Regions from separate parts of the Variovorax sp. J22R115 genome, predicted to be linked through region 1. Evidence: predicted binding sites of a transcription regulator. Region 1 holds the regulator's gene; each other region holds the start of a gene.
The links. The regulator sigma-54, encoded in region 1, starts transcription at its own class of promoters, with help from an activator protein. The targets are predictions, from matches to a motif close to TGGCANGNAANCTGCTTT.

Region 1 (2,201 bases):
GGAGCGCGAAATCGCCGCCGGGCATGAGACGGAAGCCGCTCAGGTCCGGGTCGGGCTGGGAGGCCTTGGCCATGCTGCCGAGCGCGGTGTCGGCCGAGGCGGCGATCGCGGTGGAAGGCGTGCGTTCGAATTCGTCCGGCAAGGTCGCGCAGCCGGTCGCGAGCAGCAGCGCCATGATCCACACCCAACCCAGCCGCAACCCATTCGTGAACAGGGCTGGGCGACTTGTCATCGGCAATCGCCCTTCAGAGGGCCTTGCGCAGATTGGCGGGGGCGATGCGCAAGGCTTCGCGGTACTTCGCGACGGTGCGTCGCGCGCACTCGATGCCCTGCTCCTTCAGCATCTCGGAGATCTGGCTGTCGGACAGCGGCTTCTTGAGGTCTTCCGAACTCACGAACTGCTTGATGAGCGCGCGCACCGCCGTGCTCGACGCATTGCCGCCGGTTTCGGTGCCCAGCGCCGAGCCGAAGAAGTACTTGAGTTCGACGGTGCCGTAGGGCGTCGCCATGTACTTGGCGGTGGTCACGCGGCTGATGGTCGACTCGTGCAGTCCGAGTTCGTCAGCGATCTCGCGCAGCACCAGCGGGCGCATGGCGAGTTCGCCGTGCACGAAGAAGCTCTTCTGCCGTTCGACGATGGCGTTGGACACGCGCAGGATGGTGTCGAAGCGCTGCTGGATGTTCTTGATGAACCAGCGTGCCTCCTGCAGCCGCTGCGAGAGCGCCTGGCTGCCCTCGCCCTTGTGCTGCTTGAGCGCACCGGCGTAGATGTCGTGCACGCGCAGGCGCGGCATGACTTCGGGGTTGAGCATCACGCGGAACTTGGTGTGGGTGCCGTTGCCGACACGCGTGACGATCACGTCGGGCACGACCACATTGCGCTCGACATCGACAAAGCGGCGACCCGGCTTGGGTTCGAGCCGCGCGATGAGCTGCAGCGCCGCGCGCACTTCTTCCTCGTTGCTGCGGGCGAGCGTGGCCAGGCGCTTGAAGTCGCGCCGGGCAAGCAGTTCCATCGGCTGCTTGCAGATGGCGATGGCGGTCTTGCGCACCTGCGCTTCATCGTCGGTCTCATCCTCGTGCGCCAGGGCTCGCAACTGGATGGTCAGGCATTCGCCGAGGCTGCGCGCGCCCACGCCGGCCGGCTCCAGGCTTTGCAGCAATCCGAGCGCGACCTGGAAGTGATGCACGAGGTCATCGAACTGGTCGTTGTCGTCGCCCGCCAGGCCGGACGCGAGGGCGGGCAGCGAGTCTTCGAGGTAGCCGTCGTCGTTGAGCGATTCGATCAGGAAGCGGAGCGCGGCGCGATCGGTTTCGCTCAGGCGCAAGGCCAGCGCCTGACGGTGCAGGAAGGACTGCAGCGATTCCTGGCTGCGCGCAAGTTCGGTCGCGTCAGTGCGCTCGTCGTCGCCCAGGTTGTTGGCGCGCGCGGGGGCGTCGCCGCCCCATTCGCTGTCGTCGGGGGCGAGGTCGACGGAACCGTCGCCTTCCCAGTCGGGCTCGCCATCGGCCGTATCGGCGGTGGCGACTTCGGAGTCGCTGGTGGTCGCGACCGCGGCTTCGGAGACGGACGCCGAGGCGCCGGGCGTGAAGTCGCTGTCGCCCTCGGCCAGTCGATCGTCGTCGCGCACCTGCGCATCGGCCGTCTCCAGCCCGAACTCCTCGCGCGTGGCCTCTTCGGCCGTGCGTTCGAGGAACGGGTTGTCGTCGAGCATCTGCTCGACTTCCTGGGTCAGCTCGAGCGTGGAAAGCTGCAGCAGCCGGATCGACTGCTGGAGCTGAGGCGTCAGCGCGAGATGCTGCGATACGCGCAGCGAGAGACCCTGTTTCATGGAGAACCGAAAACCCTCGCCTTAGGCATGGTCACATGCGGAAATGTTCGCCAAGGTACACGCGGCGCACCTCGGCGTTGTCGACAATCTCCGCGGGCGTGCCTTGTGCCAGCACGTGCCCGTCGCTGATGATGAAAGCGTGATCGCAGATGCCCAGCGTTTCACGCACGTTGTGGTCCGTGATCAGCACACCGATGCCGCGTTCCTTCAGGAAGCTGATGATTCGCTGGATCTCGATCACCGCGATGGGGTCGATGCCCGCGAAGGGCTCGTCCAGCAGGATGAAGCGCGGCTGCGTGGCCAGGGCGCGGGCAATCTCGACGCGCCGTCGCTCTCCGCCGGACAGCGACAGCGCCGGCGAATCGCGCA
Region 2 (2,201 bases), on a different contig from region 1:
GCTCTGCCACGCCAGGCGTACATCGGCCAGAGCCTGCGCGCCGGATTCATCGAGTTCGAAGGCTGCCAGATGATTCAGGTTGTCCTGCACCCGTTCGGTCGATTGCGTGCGCAGGACGCGCGCACGCCGCGCGTCGATGCCAGCCAGTGCCTGCGCAGCGACCCGGACCAAGCGCTGCGACAGCATGCGCAACTGTCCGGCGCGATTGATCGCATCGGCCCACCGGGACGCCTCCACCACGGAGCGCGAGACCTCGCCCAGTCGCAGATTGGCATGCATCGCAGCGCCGCGAAGCAGGCCGAAGGCCTCGTCTTCACCGATGCCGCGCGCCGACATCAGCAATCCCTTGGCGCGACCGACCCATTTGCGCTCGTCCAGACGGGTGCGCAAGGATTCCAGTTCGGTGCGCAGGGAAGTCTCCCGCTGCCAGCGCGCCCGCGCGCGGCCCAGCAGCGCATCGAGCGATCGCGCGTCGAGTCCCTCGATCGACGCCCACGCATGCACGCCCAGCGCCGCGACCTCTTCATGCGCCTCCCGATTCAATGGTGCGGAGACCAGGCTCAACGCACAGGGCGGCACGCCCGACCACGCCTCCAGCGCATCGACGAGATCCGGTGTCACCGCCGGCACGCAGATCAGGATTTCGCGAGGCGCGAGCGACTGCGCCCGCGTCGCCATCGTGCGGCAACTCGCACGTGCGACCTCCGCGGCATGGGCGCCAACGAAGGCGCGCTGCAGGACTTCGGGAAGATCGGTGGCTTCGTGGGGCAGAACGACAAGAAGTGGATTCACGACAGACTTCAAGCTGGAGGCGAAAGCATAGGTCACGCACGGTCACATTCGCTGGCATATCTCTTGCGTGACATTGCGCGTGGTGTAACGAAGCACCGCATTGGTGAAGCGGCAGGCTCCTGCACGCAGCCCGGGAACGCACAGGCCGGGCACCTCCGTCACGCCGCCAGCATCCGCTGCCGGCACTGCATCCCCAACACGACCGACGACACGGCCCGACAACGGCCGCGCCGCGGCATTTCGCACTGAAAGCCATGTCCAGCTTCAAGTCTTTCCTGAACTCAGGCCACGGCCCGACGTTGTTCGCGTCCTTCCTGTACTTCGCGTTCTCGTGCTGCATCTGGGTCCTCAACGGCGCCATGGCGCCATTCATCGGCGAAACCTTCGACCTCTCGCCGGCGCAAAAGGGCCTGATGCTGTCGGTGCCGATCATTGCGGGCGCACTGATGCGTTTTCCCCTGGGCATCCTGTCGCAGTACATCGGTCGCAAGAAGGCGACGCTGGTCGAGATGGGCCTGATCGCCGTGGCGATGCTGTTCGGCTTCTTCATGGTGCACAGCTTCAACGACCTGCTCGCCATGGGCGTGCTGCTGGGCATCGCCGGCGCCAGCTTCGGCGTGGCACTCTCGCTCGGTTCGGGCTGGTTTCCGCCGCAGCACAAGGGGCTCGCAATGGGTCTGGTGGGCGCGGGCAACGTCGGGACTGCGGTGTCGGTGCTGGTGGCGCCGCCGCTCGCGCAATGGCTGGGCTGGCAGAGCGTGTACGGCGTCGCGGCCGTGGCGATCCTGCTGCCGATGATCGTGATGATCGTGTACGCGAAAGAGCCTCCCGACATCGACAGCCACGCCAGCTTCCGCGAGCACATCGCCTGCCTGTTCGAGAAGGACGGGTGGGTGTTCAGCCTGATCTACGGCGTGACATTCGGCGGCTTCATCGGGCTGACGACCTTCCTGCCGTCCTACTACTACGACCAGTTCGGGGTGAGCAAGGTGCAGGCCGGTCAGCTCACCATGCTCGCCGCATTCATGGGCGCTGCCGTTCGCGTGATCGGAGGCTGGATCTCCGACCGCTGGGGGGGCGTCAACACGCTGACGCTGGTGCTGCTGGTAGTGGCGGTCGGGTTGACGCTGGTGGGGTTCGCATCGTCGTCGCTCACCCTCACCACGCTGCTGCTGATCACCTGCTTCGCCGCACTGGGCGCGGGCAACGGCGCGCTATTTCAACTCGTGCCGCTGCGCTGGCCGACAAGCACGGCCGTCGCGGGTTCGATGATCGGCGAGATCGGCGCCCTCGGCGGGGGCCTCGTTCCCAACGCGATGGGCCTCTCCAAGCAATACCTCGGCAGCTATCTCTGGGGCTTCGTCTTCTTCGCCGCCCTCTCCCTCGTGATGCTCGGCGTCATGCGCGTG
Region 3 (2,201 bases), on a different contig from region 1:
TCGCCGCGATCGCCGCCCTCGCGCTGCAACCTGCCGCCTTCGCGCAGGGCGATGCCTTCCCCGGCAAGCCGATCACGATCGTGGTGGGCAGCGCAGCGGGCGGCTCGAACGACGTGTTCGCACGCGCCATCGGCAAGCGCCTGTCGGATTCGCTCGGCCAGCCGGTCGTGATCGACAACAAGCCGGCCGGCGGCGGCGTGATCGCCAACGCCACGGTGGCGCGCGCGCCGGCCGATGGCTACACGCTGGTGGTGCTTTCTTCCACCTTCACCACCGGCGCCGCCATCCGCACCAACCTCAACTACGACGCCGTCAAGGACTTCAAGCCGGTCGCGATGCTGGCCAAGGGGCCGCTGCTGGTCACGGTGAACAAGGACTCGCCCTACAAGACCATCCAGGATCTGGTGGCCGCGGCCAAGGCGAACCCCGGCAAGCTGAACTACGGCACCTCGGGCGCGGGCAGCATCAACCACTTCGCGACCGAGTTGTTCGCGGGCGCGGCGGGCATCAAGATGACCCACGTCCCCTACAAGGGCATGGGCCCGGCGACCACCGACCTGCTGGGCGGTCAGATCGACGTGCTGGTGGCGAGTGCGCCCTCGATCCTCACGCAGGTGCGCGGCGGCAAGGCGCGCGCGCTGGCGGTCACAACTGCGGCGCGTTCGCCGGTCGCGCCGGAACTCGTGTCGCTCGAGGAGTCGGGCTACAAGGGCAGCGCGCTCGACCTCTGGTGGGGCGTGCTGGCACCGGCCGGAACGCCGCAGGCGGTGGTCGACAAGCTCAATACCGAGATCAACAAGCACATCCAGTCGAGTGAGATGAAGGCCTTCTTCATCAAGGAAGGCGCGGAGCCGGCACCGATGAAGCCCGACGAGTTCGCGAAGTTCATCGCGGCCGAGATCGAGCGCTGGAAGGGCGTGGCCAAGGCCGCCGACATTCGGCCGGAGTGAGCCGCTCCGGGCGTTGGTGCGCCGCACCAAACCGGAGACTCGTGCGCCAGAACGGCGCACGCCTTTCGTTCTGACAGTCGGACGGGGACTGATTTCGGTGCCGAGCCGGGCCAAAGAGCCCCGGATCTGCATGGCACGGAGATTGCGTTATCTCCGTCACTGCTCCGTGGCGCTGATGCCGCGGGGCGGTGCCTCCGCTAATGACGGCGGGAGTCGAGCGAACCGAAAGCAATGACGCTGGCGGTTCGCCTGTTCCAACCCGATTCGCATCCGTTCCACGCGGGGGCACCACTGCAACAGGCTGATTGGCAGCCTGTCCGGTGGCCTGTACCCCGTCACGAGACCGGGTGTGTGCAGGACCCGAAATGAAGATTGCAGTGATTGGCCACGGTATGGTGGGCCACAAGTTCCTCGAGCAACTCCACGAGCTCGGCGTCGTGGATGCGGAAGTCACGGTGCTGTGCGAGGAGCCTCGGCCCGCGTACGACCGCGTTCATCTGTCCGAATTCTTCTCCGGCAAGACCGCCGAAGACCTCTCGCTCGTCGAGCCAGGTTTCTTCGAGCGCACCGGCTACACGCTGAGGCTGGCTGCCAAGGCGGTCGCCATCGAGCGGCGCGACAACACCATCACCACCGCCGACGGCGAAGTGTTGCACTACGACAAGCTGGTGTTGGCCACGGGATCCTTCCCCTTCGTGCCGGCGGTGCCGGGCCGCGACCGGCCTCACTGCTTTGTCTATCGGACCATCGAAGATCTGGAAGCCATGAAGGCCTGTGGCGCGCGCTCCAAGACGGGCGTGGTCGTCGGCGGTGGCCTGCTGGGCCTTGAATGCGCCAAGGCGCTGCGCGACATGGGTCTGGAAACCCATGTCGTCGAATTCGCGCCGCGGCTGATGGCCGTGCAGGTGGACGAGGGCGGCGGGCGGGCGCTGCGCAACAGCATCGAGGCCCTGGGCGTGCACGTGCACACCGGCCGCAACACGGTGGAAATCGTCGATGGCGCGACGGCACGGCACCGCATGGTCTTCACCGACGGCACCCACCTGGAGACCGACATGATCGTGTTCTCCGCCGGCATCCGCCCTCGCGACGAACTGGCGCGCCAATGCGTGCTCGCGGTCGGGCCGCGCGGTGGCGTGGCGGTGGACAGCCACTGCCGCACGAGCGACCACGACGTCTATGCGATCGGCGAATGCGCCTCGTGGAACGAGCAGACCTTCGGTCTCGTCGCGCCGGGCTACGACATGGCCC
Region 4 (2,201 bases), on a different contig from region 1:
AATGTCAGCCGGGCATCGGCCGGGCACGGCATGACGGCCGAGACCTTCATCGCGAGCGCACGGGCCGTGGCGGGGCCGCTGTTCGAGTCCGGCGCATCGGTGGGCGAGCGGATCGAGGCGTCGGTGGAAGCGACTTGGGCGGCCGCCGGCTGCAACAGCAATCTGGGCATCGTGCTGCTGTGCGCGCCCATTGCCCGGGCTGTCGAACTGCGGCCCGACGCCACGGTGCCGGCGGACTTGCGGGAGGCTGTCGAATCCGTGCTGGGCGAACTCGATCTGTCCGATGCGCAGGCGGCCTTCCGCGCCATCGCGCGCGCTCGTCCGGGCGGTCTGGCCACCGCGCCGGAGCAGGACGTCAGGCACCCGCCGAGCGTGGACCTTCGCGCGGCGATGGCGCTCGCTGCACACCGCGACAGCATTGCACGCCAGTATCGCGACGCCTACTACGACCTGTTCGAGCTGGGGGGGCCGACGCTCGGGACCAGGTTCACATTGATGGCGACCTCGGTCAGTGGCGCGCCGGATACGGGCACCGTCGCAGCGGTCCAGCGGCTCTATCTGGCGCTGCTCAGCAGCTTTCCCGATTCACACATTGTTCGAATTCATGGCGAAGCCGTGGCACACATTGTCATGACTGCGGCGCAGGGATGGCGGGTACGCCAGCGCTGCCATGGCGGGCTCGACGTCGATCCCGATTTCGCGGCCTGGGACGCCTCGCTCAAGGCAGATCGCATCAACCCGGGGACGACGGCCGATTTGACGGTGGCCGCGTTGCTGATCTCGGGCCTGACGGGCCCATCGTGATCTGCCGCCGCGCCGCCCGGCCCGGGTGGCACGGATCGTGATACCTGACACGTTGCGCTGGCCGTCAGGCCAGTGTCCCCTATGGCCCCAGAACGCACTCAGGAGACTAATAACCATGGCAAAAATTGATCGCATGATGGTCGGCGAGTCACTCGTCGGTGAGGGCAACGAGGTCGCTCACATCGATCTGATCATCGGGCCGCGCGGCAGCCCTGCCGAAACAGCCTTCGCGAACGCTCTCACCAACCAGAAGGACGGCTTCACCTGTCTTCTGGCCGTGGTTGCACCCAACCTGCTGACCAAGCCGGCGACAGTGCTCTTCAACAAGGTCACCATCAAGGGCGCCAAGCAGGCCGTGCAGATGTTCGGTCCGGCCCAGCGGGCCGTTGCCATGGCGGTGGCCGACTGCGTCGAAGACGGCACCATCCCGGCCGACGAAGCCGACAACCTGTTCATCTGCGTCGGCGTCTTCATCCACTGGCTGGCCGACGACGACACGAAGATCCAGGACTACAACTACCAGGCCACCAAGGAGTCCATCCAGCGTGCCGTCTCCGGTTCGCCCACGGCCGCCGAGGTCGTCGCCAAGAAGGGCAGCGCCGCCCATCCGTTCGCGGCGCACAGCTGAAGTCGCCCCCAGGCTGCGCGCACTTCGTGTCGCGTCGCCAACCCCCTTCCGGGGGCAACACCCAGCGGCCCGGGGTGTTCCTGGAAGGGGCCGGGCGCTTGGTTGGCGCTTTTCTACTCAGGCACCATGCCAGAACCGATCAGGCGCAGGACTGCGCCTGAGTGGGAGGAGAGCGTCTCGTCGGGCGGTGCCCGGCGCTCGATCTGTACGCCGACGGCATTGACGTCGTCGAACTTCCGTGGCTTCGCCACCTTGACACGAACCCAGATCGCGCCGAACTCGCGGATGACGATATCGGCAATGGCTTCGGCGAAGGCCTCGAGCAATTGCAACTCGTGTTCCGCCAGCAGGCGACGCAGCCGCTCGCACACTGCGCCGTAGTCGATGGTGTCGGCGATGCGATCGGTGTCGCAGGCGCGTGCGCGGGCGAGACCTGCGTGCACGTCGATGACCAGCGGCTGTGCGCGGTGCAATTCCGTCTCGTGGATGCCGATGACCGTGTGGCCGACGAAGCCTTCGATGAAGATCACGTCCAACGCGGGCCGGTCCGCCAACGAGGGCGGGGCGATCCAGGGCGTGGAACTCGGGGAGTGATGGCCAGAGGTCAACGTGCGCTTTCGTTAGTGGCTCGTGCGTGGCGGCATGTTGTCGCAAAAAGTATCTTTTGCGTGCAACACATCACAAGCTGCAAAATGCGGGCCATACACACAGTGGCCCCAGGCACCATGCATCGGGCAGGCCGGCCGCACATGGAGACATCGATGGCGCT

Region 2: QTI04_RS17095 (nitrate/nitrite transporter) is a predicted target of sigma-54. The motif match lies at 845-862, and genes of this name have one in related genera.
Region 3: nirB (nitrite reductase large subunit NirB) is a predicted target of sigma-54. The motif match lies at 1,082-1,099, and genes of this name have one in related genera.
Region 4: fae (formaldehyde-activating enzyme) is a predicted target of sigma-54. The motif match lies at 831-848, and genes of this name have one in related genera.

Annotation. Positions count from the first base shown of each region.
Region 1 is NZ_JASZYM010000010.1:106,338-108,538, forward strand. It holds gene QTI04_RS18710 (phospholipase D family protein) at 1-232, opposite strand, end outside; gene QTI04_RS18715 (RNA polymerase factor sigma-54) at 246-1,832, opposite strand; gene lptB (LPS export ABC transporter ATP-binding protein) at 1,864-2,201, opposite strand, start outside.
Region 2 is NZ_JASZYM010000009.1:87,089-89,289, forward strand. It holds gene QTI04_RS17090 (type IV pili methyl-accepting chemotaxis transducer N-terminal domain-containing protein) at 1-792, opposite strand, end outside; gene QTI04_RS17095 (nitrate/nitrite transporter) at 1,047-2,201, shown strand, end outside.
Region 3 is NZ_JASZYM010000012.1:92,399-94,599, forward strand. It holds gene QTI04_RS21435 (tripartite tricarboxylate transporter substrate binding protein) at 1-950, shown strand, start outside; gene nirB (nitrite reductase large subunit NirB) at 1,316-2,201, shown strand, end outside.
Region 4 is NZ_JASZYM010000005.1:172,897-175,097, forward strand. It holds gene QTI04_RS10615 (triphosphoribosyl-dephospho-CoA synthase) at 1-804, shown strand, start outside; gene fae (formaldehyde-activating enzyme) at 920-1,432, shown strand; gene QTI04_RS10625 (dihydroneopterin aldolase) at 1,546-2,040, opposite strand; gene QTI04_RS10630 (sigma-54-dependent Fis family transcriptional regulator) at 2,194-2,201, shown strand, end outside.